DNA from 2 places in the Nocardioides panacihumi genome. Region 2 is predicted to be linked to the other one. Evidence: riboswitches for the same ligand, from Rfam matches in the RefSeq annotation. Region 2 holds a riboswitch; the other holds the start of a gene.

Region 1 (7,344 bases), on a different contig from region 2:
CCGCGGCGGCCAGCCTGGCCACGAGTCGCTGGATCAACGCACGACCCTGATCGTCTTGGCATTGGTCCGGTTGGCGAACTGGCCGACGACGGTCACCTTCACCTTGCCCGGCTTCACGAGCCCCCTGGTGAGCTTCACCCTCGCCGTGAAGGCGCCGGAACCGCCCGCGAGGCCGGTCCGCACCACGCGCTTGCCGAGCTTCAGCGTGACGTCCTCACCGGCGGCCAGGCCGGAGATCCGCACCGTCAGCGTCGCACCGCGTGCGAGCCGGGTCCTGCTGAGCGTGATCGAGGGCCGGGCGGCGCCGAGCACCTTGGTCGTGCCGGTGGCGGCGACACCTCCGGCAGTCGTCAGGCTGAACGGCAGGGTGGTCGTGGCGGCGGGCAGCGACACCCCCAGCGCGGCCGCGCCGTCCGTGCCGGCGGTGAAGGCGTGCTTGGCCGATCCGACGGCGAGGCAGAGCGTCTCGGCCGGGGCCGCGCCCGCGACGCGGTACGTCGCCCGGGCACCGCCCGGCTGGAACCCACGCGGACCGGTTAGCGCGGCGTGACCCGTCGCGACGGGCAGCCACTTCAGTGCCGGCAGGGCCTGCGCGGCCGCGAGCTGCCACTGGTAGCTGTCGGACACACCGGAGGTGCGGCCTGCGGCCAACGCGGCCGCGTCGTAGGCCAGCGCCCCCGTCTGGCCGGAGAGCGCCGTGGGGCAGGAGGACAGCTCGTGCGCCTGCATCGTGCGGAGCCACGTCGCCGCGGCCTCCGCCACCGACGTGTGGCCGAGCTGGCCCAGCGCCCAGCCGGCCAGGCCGGTGCTGTTGGCGTTCGAGCCCTCGGTCGACGTACCGCCGCCGAAGCTGCCGTCAGCCCGCTGCCGGCCGGCGAGCCAGCTCTCGGCCCGGCCGATGGAGCGAGCGATCTTCGCGTTGCCGTCCGCGAGCGGGGCGAGCTCGAGCAGGACGAAGCTCGTCGCGTCGGGGTCGGGCTTGCTGGTGGCGTCGGCCGCGCAGCTCTGGTCGGTGGCGGACGAGGCGCTGAAGCCCAGTCGGAACCAGCCGGCCGGGCACTGCTGGTCGAGCAGGAAGTCGGTCGCAGCGGCAGCCTTCGTGCTCGTCGCGGTGGTGAGCGCACGGACCGCGTACGCCTGCCCGATCGTGTTGGCGAAGTCGCCGTACGGGCTCGTGTCGAAGGTGCGGCCGGTGGTGCCGACCTGCCCCTCGAGGACCTGGATCAGGTCGGTGCCGTCGACGTTCGTCGGGTCGTCACCCGCGGTCTGCACGATCGCGGCGAGCTTGGCCGCGCTGCCGGCGTAGACGTCCGTTCCTCCCACGAATCCGTGGATCTGCTCGTCGACATGGGTCTCGAGGGCGTGCAGGATCGGCGCCAGCTCGGTGCTGTGCCCGCCGACGCTCTGCAGCGCCTCGGCCAGGTAGCCGGTGGTCGAGTAGTCGGCGCCGTACTGAGTGCTCAGCGCACCGTCGGTGAGCCGGCCGGTCATCCAGCCGATGGACTGCTCGAGCGGCACGGTGTCGTGGGCCGTCGCCGCGTGGACGGACGGTGTGACGGCCAGGGCACCCAGGGCGAGTGCTGCCCCCGTCAGGGCTGTGCCTAACCGGCGCGTGGTGGACTGCATGGTTTCCTTCCCGCTGCAACAGACGGGAAGGCCACGAGGGCGCACCCGCTGTGATCCGCGACAGCGTGTTGTCAGGACGCTTCGCGGCGGGTGCTCCGACTCGCCCTTCCGAGGAAGGGCACACGGTTGCGGGTCAGTGCCGGACTCTCACCGGCTTCCCCCACGCGCGAGCGTGATGAATGAAGATGTAGCCCTTGATGGGCGAACGGCAGCCTAGTCCCGCACGGGCGCGGCGGCTAACCGGACCCGCATGGCGAATCCCACAGCGCGCCCACGGTTCGCGCCGCCTGTCGCTCAGCCGCGCTCAGCCTCGGTTCGCGCGGGGGTCACGCACGGCGACCGTCGGCGTGCCCTCGTCACGCAGCTCGAAGAGCTCCGAGGCGGTGAGCAGCTTGGTCAGCGTGGAGTAGCCGTAGTTGCGCCAGTCGAGCGACGACTGGTTGCGGATCTGCTGGCCGACCTGCTGCACGGTGGCCCAGCCGTCCTCGCCGGCGGCGGCCTTGATGGCGCTCCGGAGCAGCCGGACCAGGCCCGAGTTGCCCTTCAGGTCGGCGGTCGGGACCTGCTCACGACCGCCCTTCGCCTGCGTCTCGGCGTCGTCGGACTCCTCCTCGCCGAGCTGCTCGAGGACCGTGAACTTCGTGCAGGCGCTCTGGAACGGCGTCGGCGTCTTCGCCCGGCCGTAGCCGTAGACGGCGGCGCCCTTCTCACGCAGGTAGTGCACGAGCGGGGTGAAGTCGGAGTCGCTGGAGACGATGGCGAACGCCTCGGGCTTGGCCGAGTGCCACAGCTCGACCGCGTCGATGGCCAGCGCCATGTCGGAGGCGTTCTTGTGCGTCGTGAGGTCGAACTGCTGCATCGGCCGGATCGCGGCGTCGTGCAGCTCCTCGATCCACCCCTTGAGGTCGGGCTTGGTCCAGTTGCCGTAGGCACGGCGGATGTTGCACTCGCCGTACGACGCGAGGTCGTTCAGGATCTCGCCGATCTTGCGGGCGGGCGCATTGTCCGCGTCGATCAGCAGCGCAATCCGCGAGCGAGCCACCTCAGGACAGCTTCTCGAGGATGAGCTCCCGCACTCGACCGGCGTCGGCCTGGCCGCGCATCTCCTTCATCACCGCACCGATCAGGGCGCCGGCAGCGGCGACCTTGCCGTCACGGATCTTGTCGGCGACGTCGGGGTTGGCGGCGATCGCGGCGTCGACCGCTGCCGACAGGGCACCGTCGTCGGACACGACGGCGAGGCCGCGGGCGGCGACGATCTCGGCGGGCGAGCCCTCACCGGCGTACAGGCCCTCGAAGACCTGGCGAGCCAGCTTGTCGTTGACGGTGCCCGCGTCGACCAGCTTCTGCACCTCGGCGACCTGGGCCGGCGTGACGCCGACGTCGGTCAGGTCCACGCCGAGGTCGTTGGCGCGACGGGCCAGCTCCGAGAGCCACCACTTGCGGGCGGCCTGCGGCGGGGCGCCCGCGGCGACCGTCTCCTCGATGAGCGAGAGCGCACCGGACGCGGCCGCGTCGCGCATCTCCAGGTCGGAGAAGCCCCAGTCGGCCTGCAGCCGGGCCCGGCGCTCGGCCGGCGGCTCGGGCAGCGTCGTCCGCAGCTGCTCGACCCACTCGCGCGAGGGCGCGATCGGGACGAGGTCGGGCTCCGGGAAGTAGCGGTAGTCCTCCGCGTCCGACTTCTCACGACCGGGAGACGTGCTGCCGGTGTCCTCGTGGAAGTGACGGGTCTCCTGCAGCACCTTGCCGCCCCCGAGCAGCACGCCGGCGTGGCGACCCATCTCGAACCGGACCGCGCGCTCCACGGACCGCAGCGAGTTGACGTTCTTCGTCTCGGTCCGGGTGCCGAGCACGCCCGAACCGGCCGGCGCGAGCGACAGGTTGACGTCGCAGCGCATCGAGCCCTGCTCCATCCGGGCGTCGGAGACGCCGAGCGCGAGGATGAGCTCGCGCAGCGCGGCGACGTACGCCTTCGCCACGAGCGGGGCCTTCGCGCCGGTGCCCGTGATCGGCTTGGTGACGATCTCGATGAGAGGGATGCCCGCCCGGTTGTAGTCGACCAGCGAGTGGTCGGCGCCGTGGATGCGGCCGGTCGCGCCACCGATGTGGGTGGTCTTGCCGGTGTCCTCCTCCATGTGGGCGCGCTCGATCTCGACGCGGAAGGTCTCCCCGTCGACGTCGACGTCGAGGTAGCCCTCGAAGGCGATCGGCTCGTCGTACTGCGACGTCTGGAAGTTCTTCGGCATGTCCGGGTAGAAGTAGTTCTTCCGGGCGAAGCGGCACCACTCGGCGATCGTGCAGTTCAGCGCCAGACCGATCCGCATCGCCGACTCGACGGCCTTGCCGTTGACGACCGGCATCGCGCCGGGCAGGCCGAGGCAGGTCGGGCACACCTGGCTGTTCGGCTCCGCGCCGAACTCCGTCGGGCAGCCGCAGAACATCTTGGTCGCCGTGTTGAGCTCGACGTGGACCTCGAGGCCCAGGGCCGGGTCGAAGTCCTTCAGGACGTCGTCGAACGGGATCAGGGTGTCAGTCATCGGGCGACCTCCTCAGGCGTCAGCGGGCCGCCCCACTGCTGGACGAGCGCCGACTCGAGGGCGGCGCCGACGCGGTAGAGCCGGGCGTCCTCCAGGACGGGCGCGAGGATCTGGAAGCCGACCGGCAGGCCGTCCTCGGGCGCCAGCCCGGAGGGCACCGAGATGCCGGGGACGCCGGCCAGGTTGGCGGGGATCGTCGCGAGGTCGTTGAGGTACATCGCGATCGGGTCGTCGAGCTTCTCGCCCAGCTTGAACGCCGTGGTCGGCGCGGTCGGGCTGACCAGCACGTCGACGTCGGCGTACGCGCGGTTGAAGTCCTCGATGATGAGCGTCCGGATCTTCTGCGCCTGGCCGTAGTAGGCGTCGTAGTAGCCCGACGACAGCGCGTAGGTGCCGAGGATGATGCGGCGCTTGACCTCGTCGCCGAAGCCGGCGTCGCGCGTCGCCTTCATGACGTCCTCGGCGCTCGGGGAGCCGTCCGGCGTGACGCGCAGGCCGTAGCGCATCGCGTCGAACTTGGCGAGGTTGCTGGAGGCCTCCGCCGGGAGGATCAGGTAGTAGGCCGCCATCGCGTGCACGAAGCTCGGCGTCGACACCTCGACGACGTCGGCGCCCAGCTTGGTGAGCAGGTCGACCGACTCCTGGAAGCGCTGCATGACGCCGGGCTGCCAGCCGTCGCCGGCCAACTCCTTGATGACGCCGACCTTGAGGCCGGCGAGGTCACCGGCCGCACCCTGCCGCGCGGCGTCGACGAGGCCGGTGACGGGCGCGGTCGTCGACGTCGAGTCGAGCGGGTCGTGACCACCGATGAGCTCGTGCAGGAGCGCGCTGTCGAGCACCGTCCGGGTGACCGGACCGACCTGGTCGAGGCTGTTGGCGAGGGCCACGAGGCCGTAGCGCGAGACCGAGCCGTACGTCGGCTTCACGCCGACCGTCCCGGTGACCGCGCCCGGCTGGCGGATCGACCCGCCGGTGTCGGTGCCGAGCGCGAGGGGCGCCTCGAAGGCGGCGACGGCGGCCGCCGACCCACCGCCCGATCCGCCCGGGATGCGGTCGAGGTCCCACGGGTTGCGGGTCGGGCCGTACGCCGAGTGCTCGGTCGAGGACCCCATCGCGAACTCGTCCATGTTGGTCTTGCCGAGGATCGGCAGGCCGGCCGCCTTGAGGCGACCGACGACGGTCGCGTCGTACGGCGGGATCCAACCCTCGAGGATCTTCGACCCACACGTGGTGGGCAGCCCGGCCGTGGTCAGCACGTCCTTGACGGCGATCGGCACGCCGTCGAGGGCGTGGCTAGCGGCTCCGGCCGCACGGCGCTCGTCGGAGGCCTGCGCCTGGACGAGCGCGCCCTCGGCGTCGACGTGGAGGAAGGCGTGAACGCCCTTGTCGCCGGTGTCGACCGCGGCGATGCGGTCGAGGTGTGCCTGGGTCAGCTCGACGCTGGTGACCTCACCCGCGGCGAGCGCGTCGGCCAGCTCGGCGGCCGTCCTGCGGATCAGGTCGCTCACTGCTCGTCCCCCAGGATCCGCGGCACGGAGAAGCGCTGCTCCTCGACCTCCGGGGCGGCGGCGAGCGCCTGCTCCGGCGTGAGGCAGGGCCGCACGACGTCGTCGCGGAAGACGTTCGTGAGCGGCAGCGGGTGCGACGTCGGCGGGACGTCGTCGCCGGCGACGCCCTGGATGGACGCGACCGACTCGAGGATCACGTTCAGCTGCGGCGCCAGGTGGTCCAGCTCCGCGTCGTCGAGGTCGATCCGGGCGAGGTCGGCCAGGTGCGCGACCTCGTCACGGGTGATTTCAGGCATGGGCGTCAGTCTAGGTGTCGGCGTACGCCGGGCTCACCCCGGATCCGGCCCGCCCGACCGCGCCGCATCCTCACGGTGACGCGCCGCCGCGACACGCCCGGTGCTCGGCCGCTGCCCGAAGTTACCCACATCTGGGGTTGCACACCGGTCGAAGGCGCTGCTCGGGTGGGTCGACGGGACACCCCACTCACTCCCAGAAAGCCAGGTGGTCGCCATGACCGAAACGTCCCTCCCTGTCCTCGAGCTCGACCCCTCCTTCAAGGGCGCCACGATCCGGCCCGGAGACGCCGACTACGAGACCGCACGTGCGGTCTACAACGGCAGCATCGATCGCAACCCGGCGGTGATCGTCCGCCCGACCGGCGTCGCCGACATCGCCGACGCCGTCAACTACGCCCGGGACGCCAGACTTCCGCTGACGGTGCGGTGCGGGGGCCACGCCGTCGCAGGCACGTCGGCGAACGAGGCCGGCGTGCTGATCGACCTCTCCGGCATGAAGGGCACCGACGTCAACCCGTCGCGCGGCACGGCGATCGCCCAGGGCGGCGTGCTGTGGGGCGAGTACGACCGCGACACGACGCTGCGCGGAGTGGCGACCCCGGGTGGCCGGGTGACCACGACCGGCGTCGGCGGCTTCACGCTCGGCGGCGGCTACGGCTGGCTCTCCCCCAAGTACGGCCTCACCTGCGACAACCTGGTGGCCGCCGACGTCGTGACCGCCGACGGCCGGCTGGTCCACGTCTCCGAGGACGAGCACCCCGACCTGCTCTGGGCGCTGCGCGGCGCCGGCGCGAACTTCGGGGTCGTCGCCAACTACGAGCTCAAGGTGCACCCGCTGCCGCCCCTCCTGCTGGCCGGCATGCTGGTGATCCCCAACGGCGAGGGGGCAGGCGATGTCGCGAAGGCCTACCGCGACGCGCTCGAGGCAGCGCCCGAGGAGGTGGTCGCGGCGATGGCGACCATCCTGGCCCCGCCCGCCGACTTCGTGCCGCCCGAGATGGTCGGGGTGCCCGTGCTCGGGCTGGTGCTCGCGTACGTCGGCCCGCCCGAGGCGGCCGTCGAGGCGCTTGCGCCGTTCCGGGAGATCGCGGCCGGCGGGATGGACCTGATCCAGCCGATGCCGTACACCGCTCTCCAGGCGATGCTCGACGGCTTCGCCCCGCGCGGCTGGCTCAACTACCACCGCGGCCTGCACCTGCAGGGCCTCTCCGACGAGACCCTGGACCGCTTCCTGGCCGTCGGCGCTGAGATCCACTCGCCGATGACCCAGGGGATCCTCTTCCGGCACGGCGGCGCCGTGGCCCGGGTGCCGGAGGACTCGACGGCGGCGAGCCACCGCGACGCGGCATACATGGCGCACCCGATCGCCTGCTGGGC
Region 2 (7,344 bases):
CGCTGGGCCTCGCAGGACGTGAAGCTCCACCAGTCCGGTCGCAAGCGTCTGCGCCACCCCGTGGTCGGCGAGCTCGACATGAACTTCGAGGGCATGCAGCTCCCGTCCGAGCCGGGCCTGCAGCTCAACGTCTACACCGCCGACCCGAACACCCCGACCTTCGACAACCTGCGCCTGCTGGCCTCCTGGGCCGCCACGCAGGAGGCCACGGCTGAGGTCGCGCCGGGTCGGTAGACGGCCTCGGCAGTCGGTCGCGAGGCCGCCTGAGGGGTACTGGCATTACCCCGAACGACAGGCACTCCCACATGGCCGGGTGCCGACGTTGACTGGAGTCATGCGAGCCACCTACATGTACGCCGCCGGCGACGTCCGCGTCGTCACCGCCCCCGACCCGAAGGTCGTCGAGACCACCGACGCCCTGGTGGAGGTCACCCGCTCCTGCATCTGCGGCTCCGACCTGCACCCCTACCACTCGCTGCCGACGACCCCGGCCGGCACCTCGATGGGCCACGAGCTCATCGGCGTCGTGACCGAGGTCGGCGCCGACGTCACCACCCTGGCGCCGGGCGACTTCGTCATCGCGCCGTTCGCGATCTCGTGCGGCACGTGCGAGTTCTGCCGCGCCGGCCTGCAGACCTCCTGCGTGCGCGGAGGCTTCTGGAACGACGCCCAGCTCGGCACCGCCGGTGCTCAGGCCGAGGCGGTCCGCGTCCCGTACGCCGACGGCACCCTCGTGAAGGTCCCCGGTGTCGACCCGGCCACCGCCGACGAGGGCCTGCTGGCCTCGCTGCTGACCCTCTCCGACGTCTACGGCACCGGCTGGCACGCCGCGGTCCGGGCCGGCGTCACGGCCGGGGACACCGTCGCGGTCATCGGCGACGGCGCCGTCGGCCTCCTGGCGGTGCTCTCCGCCAAGCAGCTCGGTGCCGAGCGGATCGTGCTGATGGGCCGCCACCAGGTCCGCACCGACCTGGGCCGGGAGTTCGGCGCCACCGACGTCGTCGCCGAGCGCGGCGAGGACGGCATCGGCCAGGTGCTCGAGCTGACCGGCGGCGGTGCCACCCGGGTGCTCGAGGCTGTCGGCCACCTGCCGGCGTACGAGCAGGCCGTCGGGATCGTCCGCCCCGGCGGCGTCATCTCCCGGGTCGGGGTGCCGCAGTACGCCGACGGCCCGATCGGCTGGCCCTTCTTCGGCAAGAACGCCACGCTCACCGGCGGCCCAGCGCCCGTACGCGCCTACATCGAGCGGCTCCTGCCCGGCGTCCTCGACGGCACCGTCGACCCGGGCCGGGTCTTCGACCGCACGATCTCGCTCGACGAGGTCCCCGAGGGCTACGCGGCCATGGACAGCCGGCAGGCACTCAAGGTCATGGTCAAGGCCTGACCGGGCTCAACCCCCAGCACCGCGACCCCGACGACAGGAGAAGGACATGCAGATCGACCCCCGACAGCCCACCAGGAAGAACCCGCCCGAGCAGTTCACCGGCGACGTCTGGCTCGACCCGATCGCCTCGCCGCGCGAGCCCGGACAGCACATGGTCGTGGCGCGCGTGCGCTTCGCGCCAGGCGCACGGACGGCCTGGCACTCCCACGTCCTCGGGCAGACCCTGCACGTGACCCAGGGCGTCGCCTGGGTGCAGTCCCGCGGCGGCGACAAGGTCGAGGCCCACCCCGGTCAGACGCTCTACTGCCCGCCGGGCGAGGAGCACTGGCACGGTGCCTCGCCCGACACCTTCATGGAGCACCTCGCGATGCTCGAGCTGGGCGACGACCCGGCGACCGGCACGACCTGGCTCGAGCACGTCACCGACGAGGAGTACATCCGATGATGAGCCTGACACTGAACAACCACGTGAAGATGCCGGCCCTCGGGCTCGGGGTGTTCCAGACCCCGCCGGACGAGACCCGAGCGGCCGTCGAGGCGGCGCTGAGCACGGGCTACCGACACATCGACACCGCCGCGGCGTACGGCAACGAGCGTGAGGTCGGCCAAGCCATCCGCGCCTCCGGCCTGCCCCGGGACGAGGTCTTCGTGGAGACCAAGATCTGGATCAGCGACTACGGGTACGACGAGACGCTGCACGGGTTCGAGAAGAGCGCCGCGCTCGACACCGACCAGCGCGGCGGCCCCGAGCCGACCGACGTCACGCTGGAGGCCTTCGGCCGCGAGATCCCCGAAGCCTGAGGCCGAGTCGGCGCAACTTCGCACTCTCAGGGGCTCGAGTCGGCGCATCCTGACACTCCTCAGAGGCTCGAGTCGGCGCAACTTCACACTCTCAGAGGCTCGAGTCGGCGCATCCTCGCAGCGGCGGTGCGAGGATGCGCCGACTCGGCAGTCCTGGGGTGCGAGGTTGCGCCGACTCGGCACTTCCTGGGGTGCGAGGATGCGCCGACTCGGCAGTCCTGGGGTGCGAGGATGCGCCGACTCGGCAGTCCTGGGGTGCGAGGTTGCGCCGACTCGGCATCAGGCCCTGTGGAGGAGGCCTTGCCGGCGAGCGACCGCGAAGGACCACCCGATCGTCACGACGGCGGCGGTCGTGGTCAGGGTGATGATCGCGCCGCCCTTGATCAGCATGAAGTTCGACAGCGAGAGCGTCTGCAGCAGCCACAGGGTGATGACCGCCTTGACCAGGATGACCAGGCCCCACATGAGGGTCAGTCTCCAGAACAGCGCACGGATCTGAGGCCGCGCGGCGACCTCCGCGCTCACCGGGTAGAACTCCGGAGCGAGACGTGCGATCACCGGGCGGGCCGTGCACAGCGAGCCCAGGAAGATGGTCGCCACCGCGGCGTCGGCGAAGACCGGCTGAACGAAGTAGACGAAGGTGTTCCCGGTGGCGAGGGTGAAGGCCGTCTTCACCGTGAGGATCCCCAGGCTCAGCAGTACGAGCCCCGACACCGGTCGACCGGTGGCATGCCGCCAACACATCACGCCTACCATCCAGGCGAGCCCGACGATCACGGCGACGGCGATGTTGAACGTGCGCATCGTCGTCCACAACAGGACCGCGGGGATGAACACCGCGGTGCCGAGGGTGACGCCGACGCGTGCCAGGACGGCTTTCGGGTGTGGGTGCGGGTGTGCGGGCGCGGGCGTGGCCTGCGTCGCGATCCCGCTCATCGTTGTCATCGTGGCCCCGCCCCGGCTCAGCACCGGTAAGCCCGGTCCCTCCACGGTACCCACCAGCAGGCGGGCACGATCCCTGATCACGTGCCGGGGTCGTCGCTCCGCGGGCGCGTCGCACGGCGAGCCCCGGACTGATCGGAGCGCGAGCTCATCCGATAGGCCAGGAAGACCCCGACGCACACGATCAGCAGGATCACGAGCGCCACGATGAGGTAGACCCCGGGGGTGGTGATGGCCACGACCATGGCAAGCACGTTGCCTCGGTCGCCGTACGCGGGGCTCACCCGAAAGGGATGAACGGCCCGCACCGCGGGACGCGCCGACGCCGAGCCCGACCACTACATCTAGGTAGTTACAACGACGGGATTCCCAGGTATGGTGGTCAACGCAGCTGGTTCGGCGCCTCCGCCAGAGACGTCGTCGCAAGAGGGAACCCCGGTGTGAGTCCGGGACTGCCCCGCAGCGGTGAGTGGGAACGACCTCCGTCATCAAGCACTGGATCAGCCGATCCGGGAAGCGACGGACAGTAGGCCAAGCAACTGCCCACGAGTCCGAAGACCTGCCAGCTCTCCGCCGCCCATCGGCGGAGGTCCGCGACCTCGAGGGAGGGTCAGGGGATCATCAGCGACGCCCCGTGAGGTCGTCCGTCCCCTCCACCGCGCAGGTCGTGGAAGCACCACAGACAGGTTGCTTCACGAGGGGTGGATGCGCTGATGAGCACGACGCACGACCAGAAAGACCAGACGGACCACGAGCAGACCGCGATCACGGTCCTCAAGCGGGACGGCTCCCGCGTGGCGTACGACGGCTACGAGATCGCGAGGTCGATCGAGGAGGCCGCGGCCGGGCTCGACGACGAGGTGGCACGGGCAACCCAGCTGCGCTCGGAGCTGGAGATCACGCTCTTCGACGGGATCACCAGCGAGCAGCTGGACGAGGCGGTCATCCAGGTGGCCCTGCAGAACGTCAAGGACGACCCGGCGTACGACACCATCGCCTCCCGGCTGCTGGTGAAGAGCCTCTACAAGGCGATCTTCGGCGAGGGCGTGACCCGCGACGAGGTGCACGCCTTCCACGGCGAGGCCTTCGTCGGCTTCGTCGAGCGCGGTGTCGAGCTCGGCCTGCTCGACAGCCGGTTGCGCGACTTCGACGTGCAGCGCCTCGGCGCCGCGCTCGACCCGGACCGCGACGACCTGCTGCGCTACATCGGCCTGCAGACGATGCGCACCCGCTACATGATCTCGGCGCCGGACGGCCGGCAGCTGGAGATGCCGCAGTTCTTCTGGATGCGCGTAGCGATGGGCCTGGCGCTCAACGAGGAGGACAGGGACGCCGCGGCGATCCGGTTCTACGACAAGATGTCGCGGCTGGAGTACCTCGCCGCCGGCTCGACGCTCGTCAACGCCGGGACGTCGTACGCCCAGCTCTCCAACTGCTTCGTCATGCAGATGGAGGACGAGATCGAGCACATCGCCAAGTCGGTGCGCGACGTCATGTGGCTGACCAAGGGCACCGGCGGCATCGGGCTCTCGGTCACCAAGCTGCGCTCCGAGGGCTCGCCGATCAGGTCCAACAACACGGTCTCCACCGGGCCGATCCCGTTCATGCACACGATCGACTCGACGCTGCGCGCGGTCAGCCGCGGCGGCAAGAAGTTCGGCGCGCTGTGCTTCTACATCGAGAACTGGCATCTCGACTTCGCCCAGTTCCTCGACCTGCGGCAGAACTCGGGCGACCCCTACCGGCGCACCCGCACCGCCAACACGGCCGTGTGGATCAGCGACGAGTTCATGAAGCGGGTCGACGCCGACCAGCCCTGGTATCTCTTCGACCCCGCCGAGGTGCCCGACCTGGTCGAGCTCACCGGCCGCGCGTTCTCGGAGCGCTACCGCGAGTACGTCGCCCTGGCCGATGCCGGCCAGCTGCGGCACAAGAAGCTCGGCGCCCGCGAGCAGTTCCGGGCGATCCTGACCTCGCTGCAGTCCACCTCGCACCCGTGGCTGACCTGGAAGGACACCATCAACACCCGTGCCCTCAACGACAACACGGGCACGATCCACCTCTCCAACCTGTGCACCGAGATCACGCTGCCGCAGGACCGCGACAACGTCTCGGTCTGCAACCTGGCCTCGATCAACCTCTCGCGCCACGTGACCGGCCGGCGTCAGCACGCCACGATCGACTGGGACCGGCTGGCCGAGTCGACCCGCCTCGCGGTCCGCCAGCTCGACAACCTCATCGACATCACGATCTCCTCGGTGTCCGAGTCCGAGCGCTCCAACGAGCTCAACCGGGCGCTCGGGCTGGGGGTGATGGGCTTCACCGACGTCGTCGAGCGGTTCGGCTTCTCCTATGAGTCGAGTGCGGCGTACGACCTGATCGACCGCCTCATGGAGTTCGTCTCCTGGCACGCGATCGACGCCTCGGCGGACCTCGCCCGCGAGCGCGGCGCCTACCCGAACTTCGAGGGCTCGAAGTGGAGCAAGGGACTCGTCCCGGTCGACACGATCAACCTGCTCGAGAAGGACCGTGGCGTCCCGGTCGCGGTCGACCGGAGCGAGCGGCTCGACTGGGACGCCCTGCGCGCGAAGGTCGCCGGCGGCATCCGCAACTCCACCCTGATGGCGATTGCGCCGACGGCCTCGATCGGCCTGGTCGCCGGCACCACGCCCGGCCTCGACCCGCAGTTCAGCCAGATCTTCAGCCGCACCACCAGCTCCGGGAAGTTCCTGGAGGTCAACCGCAACCTCGTCGAGGACCTGCGCGCGGCCGGGCTGTGGGAGCAGGTCCGCGACGCGCTGCTGCGCCACCAGGGCGACCTGTCCAAGGTCGCGGCCGAGCACGAGGCGGTCCCGGCGGAGCTGGTCGAGATCTACCAGACGTCGTTCCAGCTCTCGGGCCGCGCCTACCTCGAGGTCGCCGCCCGCGCGCAGAAGTGGATCGACCAGGCGATCAGCCGCAACATCTACCTCGCTGACCGCAGCGTGTCGAACATGACGGACCTCTACGCCGACGCGTGGCGGATGGGCGTCAAGACGACCTACTACCTGCACATGATGCCGCGGCACACCGCCGAGCAGAGCACCGTCAAGGTCAACAAGGCGGAGCAGGCCCAGTCCGCCGGCGCCGGAGCCGGCGTACGCCGGGGGTTCGGTGCGGCGGTGGCACCACCGCCGCCCGTGTTGCCGGTGGTGCCCGTCGTGCCCGCTGACGTGCAGGTGCTGGAGGTCGTCGACGCGGCTCCCGACGAGGCCCTGTGCCCCGTCGACCCCCAGGAGCGTCTCCAGTGCGAGTCGTGCCAGTGAGCGCCCCCATGAGTGCCCCCGTGAGTCGCGGCATCCTCGGCACCGGCATCGAGGAGGGCCTCCTGCTCAAGCCGGTCACCTACCAGTGGGCGATGGACCTCTACGACCAGGCCGTCGCGAACACGTGGTTTCCCAACGAGGTGCAGCTGGGTGAGGACCTCGCCGACTTCGAGCGGATGAGCGCCGACGAGCGGCAGGCCCTGACGTTCCTGATGAGCTACTTCAACCCCAACGAGCTGCTCGTCAACAAGGCGCTGGCGTTCGGCGTGTACCCCTACGTCAACGCGGCCGAGTGCCACCTCTACCTCGCCAAGCAGATGTGGGAGGAGGCCAACCATTGCATGAGCTTCGAGTACGTCCTCGAGACGTTCCCGATCGACCGCGAGGCGGCGTACGCCTCCCACGTCACCGTGCCGTCGATGGCCGCGAAGGAGGAGTTCGAGGTCCGCTTCATCAGGCGGATGACCGAGCAGACGCTCGACATCACGACCATCGAGGGCAAGCAGGACTTCGTCCGCAACCTGATCGCCTACAACGTCATCCTCGAGGGGATCTGGTTCTACTCGGGCTTCATGGTCGCGCTCAGCTTCCGGCAGCGGAACCTGCTGCGTAACTTCGGGTCGCTCATCGACTGGATCGTCCGCGACGAGTCGCTGCACCTGAAGTTCGGCATCAACCTCGTGCTGACCGTGCTGGAGGAGAACCCGGAGATCTCGACGGAGGAGTTCGCCGCCGAGATCAAGCAGATGATCCTCGACGCCGTCGAGATGGAGGAGGCCTACAACCGCGACCTGCTGCCGAGCGGGATCCTCGGGCTCAACGCCGACTACATCAACACCTACGTCAAGTACCTCGCCGACCGGCGCCTCGACGAGCTCGGCTTCGGCCCGCACTACGGGGTCGCCAACCCGG

Evidence for each region. A riboswitch is a leader RNA that binds a small molecule or an ion and turns the genes downstream of it on or off. The one in region 2 is predicted to bind cobalamin.
Region 1: another riboswitch for cobalamin. It lies ahead of ABD205_RS12495 (prenyltransferase/squalene oxidase repeat-containing protein); the one in region 2 lies ahead of ABD205_RS07295 (ribonucleoside-diphosphate reductase subunit alpha).

Annotation. Positions count from the first base shown of each region.
Region 1 is NZ_BAAAPB010000002.1:689,393-696,736, forward strand. Features, by position in the region: gene ABD205_RS12490 (hypothetical protein) at 1-37, opposite strand, end outside; gene ABD205_RS12495 (prenyltransferase/squalene oxidase repeat-containing protein) at 34-1,626, opposite strand; cobalamin riboswitch at 1,695-1,816, opposite strand; gene ABD205_RS12500 (NYN domain-containing protein) at 1,931-2,668, opposite strand; gene gatB (Asp-tRNA(Asn)/Glu-tRNA(Gln) amidotransferase subunit GatB) at 2,670-4,163, opposite strand; gene gatA (Asp-tRNA(Asn)/Glu-tRNA(Gln) amidotransferase subunit GatA) at 4,160-5,671, opposite strand; gene gatC (Asp-tRNA(Asn)/Glu-tRNA(Gln) amidotransferase subunit GatC) at 5,668-5,967, opposite strand; gene ABD205_RS12520 (FAD-binding oxidoreductase) at 6,182-7,344, shown strand, end outside.
Region 2 is NZ_BAAAPB010000001.1:1,561,656-1,568,999, forward strand. Features, by position in the region: gene ABD205_RS07265 (helix-turn-helix transcriptional regulator) at 1-234, shown strand, start outside; gene ABD205_RS07270 (alcohol dehydrogenase catalytic domain-containing protein) at 335-1,384, shown strand; gene ABD205_RS07275 ((R)-mandelonitrile lyase) at 1,431-1,829, shown strand; gene ABD205_RS07280 (aldo/keto reductase) at 1,829-2,185, shown strand; gene ABD205_RS07285 (VC0807 family protein) at 2,465-3,121, opposite strand; gene ABD205_RS07290 (hypothetical protein) at 3,208-3,411, opposite strand; cobalamin riboswitch at 3,503-3,708, shown strand; gene ABD205_RS07295 (ribonucleoside-diphosphate reductase subunit alpha) at 3,841-6,432, shown strand; gene ABD205_RS07300 (ribonucleotide-diphosphate reductase subunit beta) at 6,441-7,344, shown strand, end outside.